Linked DNA regions of Noviherbaspirillum saxi. The main gene of each other region encodes a partner of the protein of the gene in region 2 in a complex. Links are inferred from orthologs where the notes say so. Each region holds a gene or a part of one and is shown on either strand. Other genes may lie near its edges.

Region 1 (8,706 bases), 1.1 Mb from region 2 along the record:
ATCAACGGCGGCCGGCGCGGTTACCTGATCGGCATCGATCCGAAGATCATTCCGGCGGTGCTGCCGGCCAAGCCGATTCAGTGCGCGCTTGACGAATAAGACCGCACCTGCCTTGCCTCAATTGAAAGGATGAAATGAATACAGTCTTGTTTACCGTCGCCGCATATCTGATTGGCTCGGTGTCGTTCGCGGTGGTGGTCAGCAAACTATTCGGCCTGGCCGATCCCCGTACCTATGGTTCGAATAACCCCGGCGCCACCAATGTGCTGCGCAGCGGTAACAAGGCGGCCGCGGCATTGACCTTGTTCGGCGACGGCGCCAAAGGCTGGCTCGCCGTCTGGCTGGCGATGCGCTTCGGGCCGCAATACGGGGTCGGCGATGGCGGAATCGCACTGGTCGCGCTTGCTGTCTTCATCGGCCACTTGTGGCCGCTGTTCACGCGTTTCGTCGGTGGCAAAGGGGTGGCAACGATGCTGGGGGTGCTGATCGGCATAAACGGCTGGCTGGGACTAGCAACCATCGTCACCTGGATCGTCATTGCTTATGCATTCCGCTATTCGTCGCTTGCCGCCCTGGTCGCGAGCGTCTTTGCGCCTTTCTATTACGGCTTGCTGTTCGGTACCGACCCGATCCTGCTCGCCATCGTGATCATGAGCGGCTTGCTGATTTATCGGCATCGCCAGAATGTGGCGAATCTGATCGCGGGCAAGGAAAGCCGGATCGGCAGCAAGAAAAAATAGGCCATCTCCATTCCGCGCCGATATTGCTCTGCGTCTATACGCATCGCCGCCATTGGCGTTATGCTGAATAAAAGATAGCAAGGAGCAGGGATGGGCAATGACTATGTCGCGATTGCGGTTCATCTGATCGGTGCCCTTGTCGCGGGCGGCATCATTGGCCTGGAGCGCAGCTATCACGCCCGTCCTGCGGGATTTCGTACGCATACGCTGGTTTGTCTCGCATCCAGTTTGCTGATGCTGGTGATGCTCTACCAGTCGAAGTGGCTGCCCGGCATGCCGATGGACACGGTGCGCACCGATCCGACGCGCATGGCGCAGGGCATCATGACCGGTATCGGCTTTCTTGGGGCCGGTGTCATTTTCAAGGAAGGGCTCAGCGTACGCGGCCTGACCACTGCGGCCTCAATTTGGATCACTGCTGCGATCGGGGTATTGATCGGCATCGGCTTCTATTACCCGGCGATCCTCGCCACCCTGCTGACGGTCGGCATCCTCTCGCTGTTCCGCCGCATCGAGGCGCTGATGCCTTCGCATTCATATGCGCATCATTCCATCCGTTTCGGCCGCGACGATACCGTGCCGGAAGAAGAGATCCGCTCCCTGCTGCATCGGCATGGCTTTTCGATCGCCAACATGAGTTACCGAGTCGCCGAAGACGGCGACTCGTTCGAGTACAGGATGGTGATCCAGACCACGGATGCCAGCAATACGCCCAAGCTGGCGGAGTATCTGCGCGGCTGGACCCGGGTGAAATCGTTTCAGCTATCGCCCACCGGCGATTGAGAAAAAACGGCCGGTCGTCTCCCCGCAAACCGGCATACACGGCATCACGCCGGCTTCACACCTTTGCGATGCGATTTTGGCTTCGCTTTTGCCGTATCGGCAGAGCGGTTTCCGACACCGCCCGTTCGTTTGAACGAGGATTTGTCGCCGGAATTTTTCTCATTCACTCTTCTGTCCCCGCCTTTTTTGGGCACGGATAATGGGATTTTTGCCCCGGCGGGTTTGTCTTGCGCAGGCGCTGCCCCGCCGACCTGGCTGATGCGTAACGGCCGTCCGGCCACCGCTACAGTTTGTAACTGTTCAAACACTTCCTTTGGCATGCCGTCCGGCAGATCCAGCACACTGTAGTCGTCAAATATCTCGATACGGCCGATGTATTTGGCCTCCAGCCCCGCCTCGTTGGCAATCGCGCCCACGATATTGGCTGGCTTGACGCCATGCGCATGGCCCACCTCGATACGGTATGCCTTTACGGCGAGCTTGTTTTTTCGATCAGTGCGCTCCTTGGGTGCGGGGCGCGCGGCGGGCATGGCGGCATCACTGGCATCCGGCTTGTCGGAGACGTGTGCTTTTTTGAACGCAGGTTTTGCCGGCGCTGCTGCGGGTTCGCCATCGCGGCTGATGCGCAATTGTTGGCCGGCCACCCATACGGTCTTGAGCTGATTCAGGAGTTCGGCAGGCATGCTGTCGGGCAGATCAAGCGTACTGTAATCGTCATAGATTTCGATGCGGCCAATGTGTTTGGAATCGAGCCCGGCTTCGTTGGCAATGGCGCCGACGATATTGCCCGGTTTGACCCCATGTGCGTGGCCAACTTCAATCCGGAAGGTCGCCATGCCGGCATCGGGCTGGCGAACAATGCGCTCCTTGCGGGGAAAGGCAGGCCGCTCGGTGTGATCTCTGTGTTCCTGGCGACCGAATCTTTCCGCTTGTCCCTTGTGCTCGGTATGTTCAAACCTGCTGCCATGGCTGGGCTTGTCGCTCGCCCAGGAGCGTTCGCCCTGCGGCTCGCGCTGGTTTTTTTCCAGTAACAGCGGGACATCGCCGCGCGCCAGTTTCGCGAGTGCGGCAGCGATTTCAATGGCAGGGATATTCTGTTCGCGCTCATAATCTTCGATCAGCGACTGGAATAGGTCGAGCCCGCCTGCCGCAAGAGCGGCGCTGATCTGATCCTTGAATTTCGCGATACGCACGTCGTTGACGGCCTGAATGGTCGGCAATTCCAGCATCGCGATAGGCTGGCGCGTCGCGCGCTCGATGGTCTTGAGCAGGTTGCGTTCGCGCGGGGCGATAAACAGGATTGCTTCGCCGCTGCGTCCGGCGCGTCCGGTGCGGCCGATGCGATGCGTATAGCTTTCCGGGTCGTAGGGCACATCGTAGTTGATCACGTGGCTGATACGCTCGACGTCAAGGCCGCGTGCGGCGACATCGGTGGCGACCAGGATATCGATCTTGCCATCCTTAAGCTGCTGGATAGTCCGTTCGCGCTGCTGCTGCACGATGTCGCCGTTAATCGCGGCGGCGGAAAACCCGCGCGCCTGCAATTTGCCGGCTAGCTCTTCCGTGCCCAGCTTGGTGCGCGCAAAAATGATCATGCCGTCGAAGGTCTCGGCTTCCAGGATGCGCGTGAGCGCGTCGAGCTTGTGCATGCCGCTGACCAGCCAGTAGCGCTGGCGGATATTGTCGGCGGTGCCTGTTTTGGCAGCGATGGTGACTTCGGCCGGATTGCGCAGATAGGTTTGCGCGATGCGCTTGATCGCCGAAGGCATGGTGGCCGAAAACAGTGCGGTCTGGCGCGAAGCCGGCGTCCGTTGCAGGATGGTTTCGACGTCGTCAATAAAGCCCATGCGCAGCATTTCATCGGCTTCATCGAGCACCAGCGTTTTGATCTGCGAAAGGTCCAGCGAGTTTTTTTCCACATGATCGATGATGCGGCCGGGCGTGCCGACCACGACATGCACACCGCGCCGCAATGCGCTCAGCTGCGGACCATAACTCTGGCCGCCATAAATCGGCAGCACATGAAAGCCAGGGATATACGTGGCGTAGCGTTGAAAGGCTTCTGCCACTTGAATCGCCAGTTCACGCGTCGGCGCCAGCACCAGGGCTTGCGGAGCGGTTTGCCGGATATCGATGCGGGCCAGCACGGGCAGGGCAAAAGCCGCCGTTTTGCCGGTGCCTGTCTGCGCCTGGCCCAGCACGTCGCGGTTGCCCAGCAAGATGGGAATCGTGGCCGCCTGGATTGGCGACGGTGACTCATAGCCCAGCTCCTTCAGCACGCGTAGCAAAGGCTCGCTCAGGTTCAGGTCGGAAAATAAAGGGAAAGACGCGTCGGACATGGATTGCTCGCAGAATTATTCGGGTCGCAGGATGCGACAGGATTGGATACGGAGTTTACGCTGTTATGGATCGGGCAGGATGATACGAATGAAGTAATGCCGCACATCAACATGATGCAAGGTAATTGCGGCGCACCGTCCGGAAAGAAAGAACTGTGGGAATCCGCGTCCCACGCGCCTGCTACGGTTTGAATCGCTAAACCACGCGCAGTTCATCCAGCGGCCAGCGCGGACGCACATTGAACGCATACTCGCGTTTTGCGGCATCAGGATTGATTTGCAGACGCATCGCGCCGGCAAACGCGATCATCGCGCCATTGTCGGTGCAAAACTCAAGTTCCGGATAGTAGACGCGAAAGCGCTTTTTCTGCGCAGCCGCATTCAATGCTTCGCGCAATTGCCGGTTGGCGCCGACGCCGCCCGCGATCACCAGCCGCTTCAGGCCGGTTTGCTTGAGCGCCGCCAGGCATTTCGCGACCAGCACGTCGACGATCGCATCGACGAATGCCCGCGCGATATTGGCCTTGTCCTGCTCGCAGATATTGACGGTCTGTTTCTTGACCAGCGTGAGGACTGCAGTCTTCAAGCCGGAAAAGCTGAAGTTCAAATCTTTTGAATGCAACATCGGGCGCGGCAACTGATAGGTGCCGGGATCGCCGAATTCGGCCAATCGCGAAATCGCGGGACCGCCCGGATAGCCCAGGCCGAGCAGCTTGGCCGACTTGTCGAATGCTTCACCCGCCGCATCATCCAGGGTTTCGCCCAGCAATTCATACTGGCCGACACCGTCCACACGCATCAGCTGCGTATGGCCGCCGGAAATCAACAAGGCGACAAACGGGAAATCCGGCCGGTCGCCCGCGAGCAGCGGCGACAGCAAATGACCTTCGAGATGATGTACGCCCAGGACCGGCCGATCCAGCGCCAGGCCGAGACCGCATGCGATCGACGCCCCAACCAATAATGCGCCTGCCAGACCCGGGCCCTGGGTATAGGCGATCGCATCGACTGCATTGCGCGGCAGCGCGGCCTGCGTCAGCACTTGTTCAAGCAGGGGAATGGCGCGCCGGATATGGTCGCGCGACGCCAGTTCGGGTACTACGCCGCCGTATTCCTCATGCATTGCGACCTGCGAATACAGGGCATGCGCAAGCAGGCCGCGTTGTGTGTCATACAACGCAAGGCCGGTTTCATCACAGGAGGATTCGACGCCGAGAACGATCATGAAGGGAAGTGAAGGATGGCAAGGTTCTTGCAAAGCTCTATTTTAATGGAAGTCCATCACAGGCTAATCATGAGCGATCCCAAACAGCTGAAAATCGTCGTAATCAACTCATTAGTCGTGCCCGAAGGGGCCGACGTCGCCGCGCAGGTCCAGGCCGAGCGTGCCCGGGCGCTGCGCATAGGATTGCTGGAAGGCGGCTATAACATCCTGGCCGCGCTGCCGCCGGACGCCGATCTGGAAGAACAGATCGCGCAGCTGCAGCCCGACGTGATTATCGTCGATGAACAATCCGATGCGGCATTGAAGAAGGTCGTTGCCGCGACCGCCAATGAGCGCCGCCCCATCGTCTGCTTCACTGAAGACAATGACAAGGAAAAGATGCATGCCGCGATAGAAGCCGGCGTATCGGCCTATGTCGTCGCGGGATTGTCGGCCGAACGCGTCAAGACCGTGCTGGACGTTGCGCTTGCGCGCTTTGAAGTCGACCAGAAATTGCGGCACGAGCTCTCGGAAACCAAGATCAAGCTGGCCGAGCGCAAGGTGATCGAGCGCGCCAAAGGTTTGTTGATGGAAAGGCATCACTGCTCGGAAGACGATGCCTATCGCAAGCTGCGCCGTCTGGCGATGGACAAGAACCTCAAGTTGTCCGAAGTGGCGCAGCGCATGATCGATGTTGCCGATCTGCTCTTGTAAGTGCGCTAAGACCGGGCCCCGAATTGTGACGCGCTCCGCCCTGATTTAATGCGCCGCACAATCCGGGTGCGAAACCGGGCCTGATCTGGATCAAATCCGGTACCAAGTTTGAATTCCGGGTTGGCACAGGGCTTGCAAACGATACTGGCGCGCCAATGCTGGCGCACCGATCAGTAACAACGAGCTGACCAAAGATGGTCATCTCGTTTTTGGACAAAGGCGTCCGTTCACCGCGAGCTTGGCTTGCTGTGACCGGACGCCTTTCTTTTTGCCGGTTTCGACATCATGCATGAGGAAATCATGACAACAAAAGAAAGCAAAACAAATTTGACCCGCCGCAGCATCATCAAGGCGGGCGCAGCAGTAACAGCCGGCGCATTCGGTGGATTGGCCACTCAGGGTGCATGGGCTGCCGGTTCCGATAAGCCGGAAAAGGAAGAGGTCAAGATTGGCTTCATTCCATTGACCGATTGCGCCTCGGTCGTCATGGCATCGGTACTCGGCATCGACAAGAAATATGGCATCAAGATCACACCCACCAAGGAAGCTTCGTGGGCAGGCGTACGCGACAAATTGGTCAATGGCGAACTCGATGCAGCACATGTGCTGTACGGCTTGATCTACGGCGTACACCTCGGTGTCAGCGGCCCGAAGAAGGACATGGCGATGCTGATGACACTGAACAACAATGGCCAGGCGATCACACTGTCGAAAAAGCTGTCCGACAAGGGAGCGGTCGACGGCGCATCGCTTGCCAAGCTGATGCAGACCGACAAGCGCGAATACACGTTCGCGCAAACCTTCCCGACCGGCACCCACGCAATGTGGCTGTACTACTGGATGGCCGCGCATGGCATCAATCCGATGAAGGATGCAAAGATCATTACCGTGCCGCCGCCGCAAATGGTGGCCAACATGCGGGTCGGCAACATGGATGGCTATTGCGTGGGCGAGCCATGGGGCCATCGTGCGATCGCCGACGGTATCGGCATCACCGGCGTGACCACGCAGGACATCTGGAAAGACCATCCGGAAAAGGTGCTCGGTACCACTGCGGACTTCGTCAAGAAGTATCCGAACACGGCACGCGCGATGACGGCTGCGGTGCTGGAAGCCGGCAAGTGGATCGACGCCAGCCTGTCCAACAAGAACAAGATGGCTGAAACCATCGCCGACAAGTCGTATGTGAATACCTCGGTCGACGTCATCAACCAGCGCATTCTCGGCCGCTACTCGAATGGCCTGGGCAAGACCTGGGATGATCCGAACTACATGAAGTTCTACAACGACGGCGCGGTGAACTTTCCGTACCTGTCCGACGGCATGTGGTTCCTGACCCAGCACAAGCGTTGGGGTTTGCTCAAGGAAGATGTCGACTATCTTGCGGTCGCCAGGCAGATCAATCAGATCGACCTTTACAAGGAAGCGGCAAACATGGCCAAGGTGAGCTTGCCGAAAGATCCGATGCGCACGTCGAAGCTGATCGACGGCACGGTCTGGGACGGCAAGAACCCGAAAGCCTATGCCGAATCCTTCAAGATCAAAGCCTGATTTCTTATACCGGAGCCCACTATGAGCGCAGTCATGAACAATGTCCTCAACACACCGGTAGAGCCGGTCTCGGAGTCGCCGCCGATGAAAGCCGACACCAAGGAGCACGCGAAGGCGCGCCCATCCGTAACCGCGGCAAAGCCGGCGGCAAGAAAGCTGTCGTTCAAACCTTTCTTCCTGGCCGTGCTGCCGCCGATTTTCGGTCTCGCGCTGCTGGTGCTGGTGTGGGAAATCGTTGCCGCCAAAAACAGCGGCTTCCCGTCGCCCATGGTGACCTTGCAGGAAGCGATTCATGTGTTTTCCGATCCCTTCTATCAAAAAGGACCGAATGACCAGGGCATAGGCTGGAATCTGCTGTTGTCGCTGCAGCGCGTGGCGACCGGGTTCGGCCTGGCGGCGGCAATCGGCATTCCGCTGGGTTTCATGATCGGGCGCTTCAAGTTTTTGGCAGGCATGTTCAATCCCATCGTCAGCCTGCTGAAGCCGGTGTCGCCGCTGGCCTGGCTGCCGATCGGCCTGCTGGTATTCAAGGCCGCCAATCCCGCCGCGATCTGGGCGATCTTCATCTGTTCGATCTGGCCGATGATCATCAATACCGCGGTCGGCGTGCAGCGCGTCCCGCAGGATTACATGAACGTCGCCAAGGTGCTGAATCTGTCCGAATGGAAGATCGTCACCAAGATTCTGTTTCCCTCGGTATTGCCGTACATGCTGACCGGCGTGCGTTTGGCGATCGGGACCGCATGGCTGGTGATCGTCGCGGCAGAAATGCTGACCGGCGGCGTGGGCATCGGGTTCTGGGTGTGGGATGAGTGGAACAACCTCAACGTGCCGCACATCATCATTGCGATTGTCGTCATCGGCGTTGTCGGCTTGCTGCTGGAACAGGCGCTGGTCGCCCTCGCAAAGGCATTCACCTACGAAGAAGTACGCAGCTAACCGGCATTGGAAAACATCATGGACAACAACAGCAAATTCATCGATATCCAGAACGCCGAAATGGTGTTCAACACCAAGCAGGGCAGGTTCCATGCGCTGCGCGACATTAACCTGACGGTCAGGAAGGGCGAGTTCGTTACGCTGATCGGGCACTCCGGTTGTGGCAAGTCGACCCTGCTCAATCTGATTGCAGGACTGCTGCGCGCCAGCGACGGCGCGCTGCTGTGCGCCAATCGCGAGATTGCCGGACCGGCGCCGGAACGCGCCGTGGTGTTCCAGAACCACTCGCTGCTGCCATGGCTGACGTGCTATGAAAACGTGCACCTGGCGGTGGAACGGGTGTTTGGCTCAACCGAAAGCAAGACCAAGCTGAAGGAGCGTACCCTGGCCGCGCTGGCGCTGGTCGGCTTGTCGCATGCAGAGCAAAAGCGTCCGA
Region 2 (8,742 bases):
GCGCTGGATGGATTGGCGTCTGAACGTCGATTGCAGCGTCGATGAACTGCTCCGCCGGTTCGATCAGACCGAGACACTGATCCGGTTAATGTGGCAGCCTTTATGCATTGCGGCGCTGAACACGCCGCCGGAACGGGCTTCCGCCCAGGTATTTCTCAACGTATTGCGTGACAGCCTGGGAGCGCGCCGTGCCGCGTCCGACATGCTGATTCCCCGGGTTGATCTCGGAACTCTTTTTCCCAAGCGCGCTGTTGAATTTATCGAGCGACACGGAGCGCGCGTCGCTTACGGCACGACGGTATCGGCTTTGCAAGCGAACGGGTCGTGCTGGAAGGTCTGTCATCAGGACGGCGGCGAGGAATTTGATGCGATTGTCGTGGCAACCTCGGCGCATCAGGCAGCACGTTTATTGTCGTCGCTGATGGATACCTCACTGCTTGACTCCCTGGAACATGAGCCGATCACGACATGCTATCTGCAGTATGGCGCGGCATTATCGCTGGAGCATCCATTCTTTGCGCTGGCAGATGACGAGCGGTCCCGCTGCTGGGGTCAGTTCGTTTTCGATCGCGGGCAGCTCGACCCGACTCAGGCCGGCCTCCTCGCCGTGGTAATCAGCGCATCGTCGGCCGCAATCGCCGAGAGAAATGATGCACTGGCACGCGATGTGACCGCGCAGCTTGCGACGGTCTTTGGCAAGCAGGAACTGATGTCTCCGAAGTGGGTCAAGGTCATTTCAGAAAAACGCGCCACGTTTTCCTGCAGACCGGGGCTGACGCGCCCGCTGAACGACACCGGCATACGCGGTCTCGTACTGGCCGGAGACTACACCGCAGGCGACTATCCTGCCACGCTGGAGGCCGCCATACGCAGCGGAGTACAGGCAGCAGCTTTTTTGCGCCAGTAAACGCATCCTCGGCAGCAAACCTTAAGCTTCGTCGCGCACCCGGTTGAGGGCTTCGTCAATGCGTTCGACCGCAATGACTTTCAAGCCTTCGATAGCATGCTTAGGCGCATTGGCTTTCGGGATCAAGGCAATCGAAAATCCCAGCTTTGCCGCCTCGCGCAGCCGCTCCTGGCCACGCGGCGCGGGACGGATTTCGCCGGCCAGGCCGACTTCGCCAAATACAACAAGACCGCGCGGCAAGGGCTTGTTGCGCATCGATGAATGAATCGCCAGCAGCACGGCCAGGTCGGCCGCCGGTTCGGTAATCTTGACGCCGCCCACCGCATTGATGAACACGTCCTGATCGAATGCGGCGATGGCGGCATGGCGATGCAGGACTGCAAGCAACATGGCGAGGCGGTTCTGCTCAAGGCCGACGGAAAGGCGTCGTGCATTAGGCACATGCGAGGTGTCGACCAGAGCCTGGATTTCCACCAGCAAGGGACGCGTTCCTTCCTGGGTCACCATCACGCAGGAGCCCGGCACTTGATTGTCGTGCTGCGAAAGGAACAGCGCGGAAGGATTGGACACGCCTTTCAGGCCCTTCTCGGTCATCGCGAACACGCCGAGCTCATTGACCGCGCCAAAGCGATTTTTGAATGCCCGTACCAGCCGGAAACTCGAGTGCGTATCGCCTTCGAAATACAGCACCGTATCCACGATATGCTCCAGCACGCGCGGTCCTGCCAGCGCGCCTTCCTTGGTCACATGCCCCACCATGATGATAGTGATGCCGGACTGCTTGGCGACCCGCGTCAATTGCGCGGCGCATTCACGTACCTGGGCGACCGATCCCGGCGCCGATGTCAGTGCGTCGGAATAGATGGTCTGGATCGAATCGATGACGGCAACCTGGGGCTTGTGCTCGGCCAGCGTATTGAGAATTTTCTCCAACTGGATTTCGGCCTGCAATTGCAGGTCTTTGGCATCGACGGCAAGACGCTTGGCGCGCAAGGCGATTTGCGCGCCGGACTCTTCGCCGCTCACATACAAGGTCTTTTTTATCTTTGACATATTGGCAAGCGCCTGCAGCAGCAGGGTCGATTTGCCGATGCCGGGATCGCCGCCGATCAGGACCACCCCGCCCGCCACCAGGCCGCCGCCCAGCACGCGATCGAATTCGTCGATGCCGGTCCCGAAACGCGGCACGTCGATGGCTTCGATATCCGCAAGACTGAGTACGGGCGAGGTTTGCGCAAGTCCTTGATGCTGCCCCGAAAACCGGTTACCCGCCGTTTCCACCACGGTCTCGACCAGGGTGTTCCATTGACCGCATGCCGGACATTGCCCGGCCCACTTGCTGGTCACACCGCCGCATTCGGTACAGGTGTAGTTGGTTTTTTGTTTAGCCATGTCAGTCTGCTGGTAGTCTATTCTTCTTCGATAACGGCTACGCGCGGCGCGACCGCACACATCAATTCATAACCGATCGTGCCAGCCGCGTTTGCCACTTCATCGATAGGCAAATTCCGGCCCCATAATTCAACCTTGCTGCCAACCCGGGCGCCGGGCACATCGGTCAGGTCGACGTTGAGCATATCCATTGATACGCGTCCGACAATGCGAGTTCGCTTTCCGTCGACAATAACGGGTGTGCCGGCCGGCGCATGACGCGGATAGCCGTCGGCATAGCCGCAGGCGACCACGCCGACGGTCATGGTTTTTTCGGCAACGAATCGGCTGCCGTAGCCAATCGGGTCTCCGGGCTCTATTCGTTGGATGCCTATAATTTGACTGGCAAGCGTCATCGCCGGTTGCAAGCCGAATTCGGCGGCACTCTGGCCGCCTGGCGTCGCCCCGTACAGCATGATGCCCGGCCTGACCCAGTCAGCCGCAACCTCAGGATGGTTCAGCACGGCGGCTGAATTGGCAAGACTGCGCTCTCCATCCAGGCCGTCGGTAACATTCTTGAATCGTTTTACCTGTTCGGCAAGCGGCATGCATGCATTCTGGCTATCGTCTGCATTGGCAAAATGCGTCATCAGCGTAATGCCGCGGACGATCGGCATGGTCCGTAGCCGCTCATAGGCGGCGCGAAATGCATGGGGGGCGAACCCCAGCCGGTTCATGCCGGTGTTCATTTTCAAATGAACATGGACAGACGAGGACAAAGACGCGTGCCCAAGCATGTCGATCTGTTCATCCGTGTGAATGGCAAACTGTATGTCGCGCGCCGCGAGTTCCGGCAAGTCGGACTCATCAAAAAACCCCTCCAGCAATAGAACCGGCTTGTTCCATCCAAGTTCGCGCAATCGCAGTGCAGCATCGATTTCGATCAAACCGAGGCCATCAGCCTCCGCGAATGCGCGCATGCCTCGCTCCAGCCCGTGTCCGTAGGCGTTCGCCTTGACTATTCCCCATATCTTTGCGTGGGGCGCGGATTGTCTGGCGACGCGTAGGTTGTGTCGCAAAGCTGAGGAATGAATGGTGGCGACTAAGGGTCTAGGCATGGGATGTCAAATGGAAGGGGCTGTGCTCTATTGCGCTGCTCCATTTTACCGGACGAGGCTTTGACGCCCGTCATCAATTCAGCTTCGGGCACATATTTTCATGGTATAAAGCAAGCCGGAGACAGTCCAGAAACACGGGTACACCTCAATATGCGGATGAATCGCGGTTTTTACACCATCATGGCGGCGCAGTTTTTTTCATCGCTTGCCGACAATGCTCTCCTTATCGCAGCTATTGCACTGCTTACAACCATGAAGGCTCCGGCGTGGATGACGCCGCTCCTGAAGTTGTTTTTCGTGCTGTCGTATGTTCTGCTCGCCGCTTTCGTCGGCGCATTCGCGGACTCCCTGCCGAAGGGCCGGGTGATGTTTGTCACCAACCTGATCAAGATAGCGGGTTGCGGGTTGATGTTTTTCAACGTCCACCCACTGTTTGCCTACGCAGTGGTCGGCTTCGGTGCGGCGGCCTATTCGCCTGCGAAGTACGGCATCCTGACGGAATTGCTGCCGCCTGAAAAACTGGTCGCGGCGAATGGCTGGATCGAGGGATTGACCGTGATTTCCATTATCCTTGGAACGGTCATGGGCGGTGCGCTCGTCAATACACACATTTCAAGTGCCTTGCTTGCATTCGATTTCCCCATATTGAATACGCAAATCGATACCGCAGCCGAAGCTGCCTTGTCGGTCATCATGGTCACCTATGTTGCGGCCGCCTTGTTCAATCTGAAGATTCCCGATACAGGCGCCCGCTACCCGCACCAGGAACGCAATCCGATCAAACTGATCGCTGATTTTGCCGTCTGTTTCACTACGCTATGGAGAGACAAGCTCGGCCAGATTTCGCTGGCCGTGACCACCTTGTTCTGGGGCGCCGGCGCGACCTTGCAGTTCATTGTTCTCAAGTGGGCGGAAAAATCTCTGCACATGCCGCTCGATAAAGCGGCAATTCTGCAGGGCGTGTTTGCAGTCGGTGTCGCTGCCGGCGCCGCAGCCGCCGCACGCTTCGTGCCGCTCAAGCGCTCTCTGAGCGTCATGCCGCTTGGCGTGATCATGGGCGTGATCGTGATCGGCATGACCCTGGTCGATACGGTGTGGCTTGCCTATCCGCTATTGATCCTGGTCGGAGCCCTGTCAGGCTACTTTGTGGTGCCGATGAATGCCTTGCTCCAGCACCGCGGCCACGTGCTGCTGAGCGCAGGTCACTCGATCGCTGTACAAAATTTCAATGAAAACCTGTCGGTGCTGACGATGCTGATGCTGTATGCGCTGATGGTGAAACTTAACCTGGACATCAATATTGTGATTGTCCTCTTCGGGCTGTTTGTGTCCGGCACCATGCTGCTTGCCATGCGCAAGCACGCGGCAAACCAGCGCGAACATGATTCGCTGTCACTGATCGGCGAACACAAGCATTGAACTGAGCCGACGCTGTCAGCTAACTTTAGCAATGCGTATTGCCGCCCGACGCTGCCAGTCGTCGGGCACGATAAAACCGCGATCGATTTCGAGCAGCACGTCGCCACACGGCTGCAACAAAGCCACCAGCACCGGCGACGTATTGCCGGCAAAATGGGTTTCCAGCATCAGACGGAGCTCCGCATAATCGACAGCATCCTCATGCCGCGTTTTTGCGGGCGCCAGCCAGTCGAGACGCGGCAGCACGACATAGCGCTCGGACTTTAGCCCTGCTGTCTCTTCAAGCGGGCACCAGAAGCCCCGGCAATGCGCAAGTGAGATACCCTCCGGCAGTGCCGCCAGCGGCGTTTGTCCGTGATAAAAAAGCCATCCCTTGACCAAGGCCTGCGCACGCGCGATCGGTTCCGGCAGATGCGCTTGCGCAGCGGGATGCTGCGATAAGGTCAATTGCTGATCCATGATCTTGCGCACTTTCGCACCCAGGGTATCGGCGAGATTCGGCCCGACAAAATAATCGGCCCTGTGTCCACGGCCGCTGGACTCAAGCAGATATAACTTGGTCGCAAATTCCCAATGCACCAGGTCTTCTCCCTGACGCAGCAGAAAATCGAACTCGCCTATCGTTGCATTCTTGCCCATGCGCACCTGCACACCATGGGCGACCAGATCATTGCGCGACTCCAGGAAGTAAGCCATCAGCTTTTCCGCATAGCGACCGAGCCGTGTGAAAGCTTGCACCCCCAGATAGGCATGCAAGGCTTGCGGACTGCTGTCGAGTTGCGCCAGCCATTCGGCTGTGCGCTGGTCGACCGGGCCCAGGCTGGCTACGCGTCCGCTCCATTCCGGCGCCGTTGCATCGAGCAGGTCCGGCGCATCGAGCAGCCAGGCAAGCGTGCGTACATGCCGGTCAGTCAGGTGGTTCCAGCGTTGATGGAACTGTTCCTGATGGCTGGGATGCAGGAAAGATTGCGGCTCAGTCGAGGCCGGCATACGTTGTCATGGCAAGACTCAGATCTTCCCAGGCTTTTCTCTTGTCGATCATATTGCGCAACAGGTAGGCCGGGTGATAGGTCACGATCAGGGGCCGATCCGCATATCGGTGCACTTTGCCGCGCAACCGCGACACGGGCGTATCTGGGTCCAATGCCAGCAGCGACAATGCAGCGGTCTTGCCCAGCGCGACCAGCACGCTGGGCTGAATCAGCGCAATCTGACGCTCCAGATAAGGCAGGCAGGCAGCAGTTTCTGCAGCCGTCGGCGGACGGTCTTTTCCATTCGCATCGGTAGGCCGGCATTTCACGATATTGGCGATATAGGCATTTTCTCCTCGACGCAAGCCCACGGCGCGCAGCATGTTGTCCAGCAGCTTGCCGGCCTGACCGACGAAAGGTTCACCCTGCAGGTCTTCATTGCGGCCCGGGCCTTCGCCTATAAAGAGCCATTTTGCCTTTTCGTCGCCCACGCCGAATACCGTGTTGGTGCGCCCCTGGCAAAGCCCGCATTTGACGCAACCGGCAACGCTGGTCTTGAGTTCGACCCAGTCCATGTGAGCGACCTCGCGCGCCGGCGGTGCCTGTGGCGTCACCTTGGTTTGCAATTCCAGCGTCGCTGTCTCTTCAGGCCATGCTTCCATTACCGGTGCAAATGCCTTCGTGACTTCTACTGCCGGCTCGGCGGTATCCGGTTGCAAGGCGGTTTCAGCTGCAGTTTCAGGTGCATTGCGGCGGGACCATAGCGGACCAATGCCCATTTCATCGATAAACGCCGCGCGGCGTCGTACATTCGCCGTCATAAGGGAAACCTCATTACGATTGCATCTTCTCGCGTGCCATCCGCTGCCGGGTAATAGCCTTTGCGCCGGCCGATCTCGACGAACCCGTATCGCTGGTACACCGCAAGCGCACGCTGGTTCGACGGGCGCACTTCCAATAGTATCGATTGCATCGCCTTTTCGCGTGCCCGCTCGACCACCTTGTCCAGCTGCATGCGTCCCACGCCTCGGCCATGCAGGTCGCGCCGCACGCTGATATTGAGCAGGTGCGCTTCATCGACCATAGGCATCATCAGAAAATATCCTGCGAGTTGGCCGGACTCCTCGCGCAGGGTCCAGGTATCGTAACCGTTGTATAGCGAATCCAGAAAGTTGCCTCGCGTCCACGGATGAGGATAGACATCGTTTTCGATGGCAAGCACATCCGGCATATCCGCTACTTGCATCGGTGCAAAACGCAGGGTAGACAGGTCCGGCGATGTTGCTGTTACACGATATACGGCGCTCATGCGGCCGTCCGGGCACTGCGCTCGGCCGTGGTCAGGGCTACCTTGTTGCGCAGGTAGACCGGCTGGGCATCGCGCGCATGGACGGCGCGCCCTGCCGCCAGTTCATGTTGCGCCAATGCCACCACTTGTGTGGCGTGCGGCATGATATTCATGCATGCGTCTGCTGCGAACGGCAGGGCGGAAAACACTGCCGCATAGGCCGTGAGACCATTGCCACAGGCAACAACATTGCCTGTGGCAACGACCGCCGACGCAGGCGACAGGCCGGGTTCGACTACGGTGACCCATCCGTTGTCGAAGTGGTATTGAGCCCAATAAACTTCTTCCATCCGTGCATCCAGAACCGCCAATACATCAGAGGCGCCGCAGGCATCACGGCATGCCTGCGCCATCGCTTGCAGCGTAATTACCGGCACGACCGGCAGATCGGCGCCGAAAGCCAGTCCCTGTGCGACGCCGCATGCGGTCCGGACACCGGTAAACGAACCCGGCCCCGCCCCGAACGCGATTGCATCGCAGCGGGATAAAGGAAGGCCGGCTTCAGACAGAATGGCCTGCACCATAGGCAGGACCGATTGCGAATGGGTTTGCACCCCGGCGGTATCCCTTGCGATCACGCGACCTTGATGCGACAAGGCGACGGAAGCAAGCTCGGATGATGTTTCAATGGCGAGAATGGTACGCATGCCCTATTTTACCGCGCCGCGAAGGCTAAAGATGGCGACATTCGTGTCGTTAATGAGTGCAATCGAGGAGGAAAATTTTATGGATGTCTCTAGTATCGCCAGTCTTGCCACAACAATGGCGACAACCTCCACCAAGGAAGCGGTCAGCGTGGCCGTTCTCAGAAAAGCAATGGATATCCAGTCCAGCAACGCCGCGACCTTGCTGGCCGCATTGCCCCCGGTCCAGGGGCCGAATCTGCCGCCCCATCTTGGCCAAAACATCAATACCACTGCCTGAAGCCCTTGCCCGGGCATTCGCAGCGGCAAGCGGGACGCGCGTCCTTCCCTTACAATAAGGGCCGACTTCGATCTGTTTTCGCTTCCATGTCCTGGACCGGCTTCATATTAGACAATCACAATCGCGCCCAACTGGCTCAATGGCTGGATCAGGATGACTGGGTGATTGTTTGCCTTTGCGCCGCCTGGTGCGATACCTGCCAGTCCTACCGCGCCAGTTTTGAAAAACTCGCGGCGCGGCATCCTGACAAACGCTTTGCCTGGATCGATATCGAAGACCAGTCCGATTTCATCGGCGATATCGACGTGGAAAATTTTCCAACACTGCTCATGCAGCATGGAGATACTGTCGCATTTTTCGGGACTGTGCTGCCGGACCTCAAACTGGCCGACCGGCTGATCCATGCCCAGGCTGAAAAAACGACGGCCGAATTGCAGTCGGAATCGCAAGCATCCTCGGAACGGTCCGAGTGGCAGCGCATATGCAATCTGCGCGTGCTGCTGCAACAAGCGGCAGCCTGATCAGGCAAGCCTCAGCGGCAGGCTGCGCAAGCGCTTTCCGGTCAACTTGAAAACCGCATTCGCCACTGCCGGTGCGATTGGCGGGGTACCCGGCTCTCCCACGCCTTCAGGCGGCTCTGCGCTTTTGACGATGATGGTCTCCACCTCGGGTGTTTGATCCATG

The links.
Region 1: the proteins of tsaB (region 2) and tsaD are in contact, whole or in part, in a solved structure (PDB 4WQ4), measured with the Escherichia coli proteins. The link is inferred for Noviherbaspirillum saxi from one-to-one orthologs.

What each region holds. Positions count from the first base shown.
Region 1 is NZ_QYUO01000001.1:2,816,388-2,825,093, reverse strand. The notes cover bases 3,074-5,843. They hold tsaD (tRNA (adenosine(37)-N6)-threonylcarbamoyltransferase complex transferase subunit TsaD), read right to left. Parts: upstream 5,088-5,843; coding sequence 4,059-5,087; downstream 3,074-4,058. Other genes in these bases: D3871_RS13300 (ANTAR domain-containing response regulator), read left to right, coding at 5,157-5,780; D3871_RS13315 (DEAD/DEAH box helicase), read right to left, coding at 3,074-3,862. Outside these bases: ybaK (Cys-tRNA(Pro) deacylase), read left to right, coding at 1-99; glycerol-3-phosphate 1-O-acyltransferase PlsY, read left to right, coding at 135-740; D3871_RS13320 (MgtC/SapB family protein), read left to right, coding at 831-1,523; more of D3871_RS13315, read right to left, coding at 1,568-3,073; D3871_RS13295 (CmpA/NrtA family ABC transporter substrate-binding protein), read left to right, coding at 6,081-7,331; ntrB (nitrate ABC transporter permease), read left to right, coding at 7,353-8,270; D3871_RS13285 (ABC transporter ATP-binding protein), read left to right, coding at 8,289-8,706.
Region 2 is NZ_QYUO01000001.1:1,681,281-1,690,022, reverse strand. Bases 5,937-8,742 are described here. They hold tsaB (tRNA (adenosine(37)-N6)-threonylcarbamoyltransferase complex dimerization subunit type 1 TsaB), read right to left. Parts: upstream 7,782-8,742; coding sequence 7,092-7,781; downstream 5,937-7,091. Other genes in these bases: D3871_RS07925 (xanthine dehydrogenase family protein molybdopterin-binding subunit), read right to left, coding at 8,580-8,742; D3871_RS07930 (thioredoxin family protein), read left to right, coding at 8,145-8,579; D3871_RS07935 (YjfB family protein), read left to right, coding at 7,861-8,058; rimI (ribosomal protein S18-alanine N-acetyltransferase), read right to left, coding at 6,604-7,095; D3871_RS07950 (uracil-DNA glycosylase), read right to left, coding at 5,937-6,607. Outside these bases: hydroxysqualene dehydroxylase HpnE, read left to right, coding at 1-907; DNA repair protein RadA, read right to left, coding at 929-2,299; alr (alanine racemase), read right to left, coding at 2,317-3,396; lysophospholipid transporter LplT, read left to right, coding at 3,553-4,815; D3871_RS07955 (DUF1853 family protein), read right to left, coding at 4,831-5,805; more of D3871_RS07950, read right to left, coding at 5,789-5,936. UniProt on the Escherichia coli protein: Required for the formation of a threonylcarbamoyl group on adenosine at position 37 (t(6)A37) in tRNAs that read codons beginning with adenine.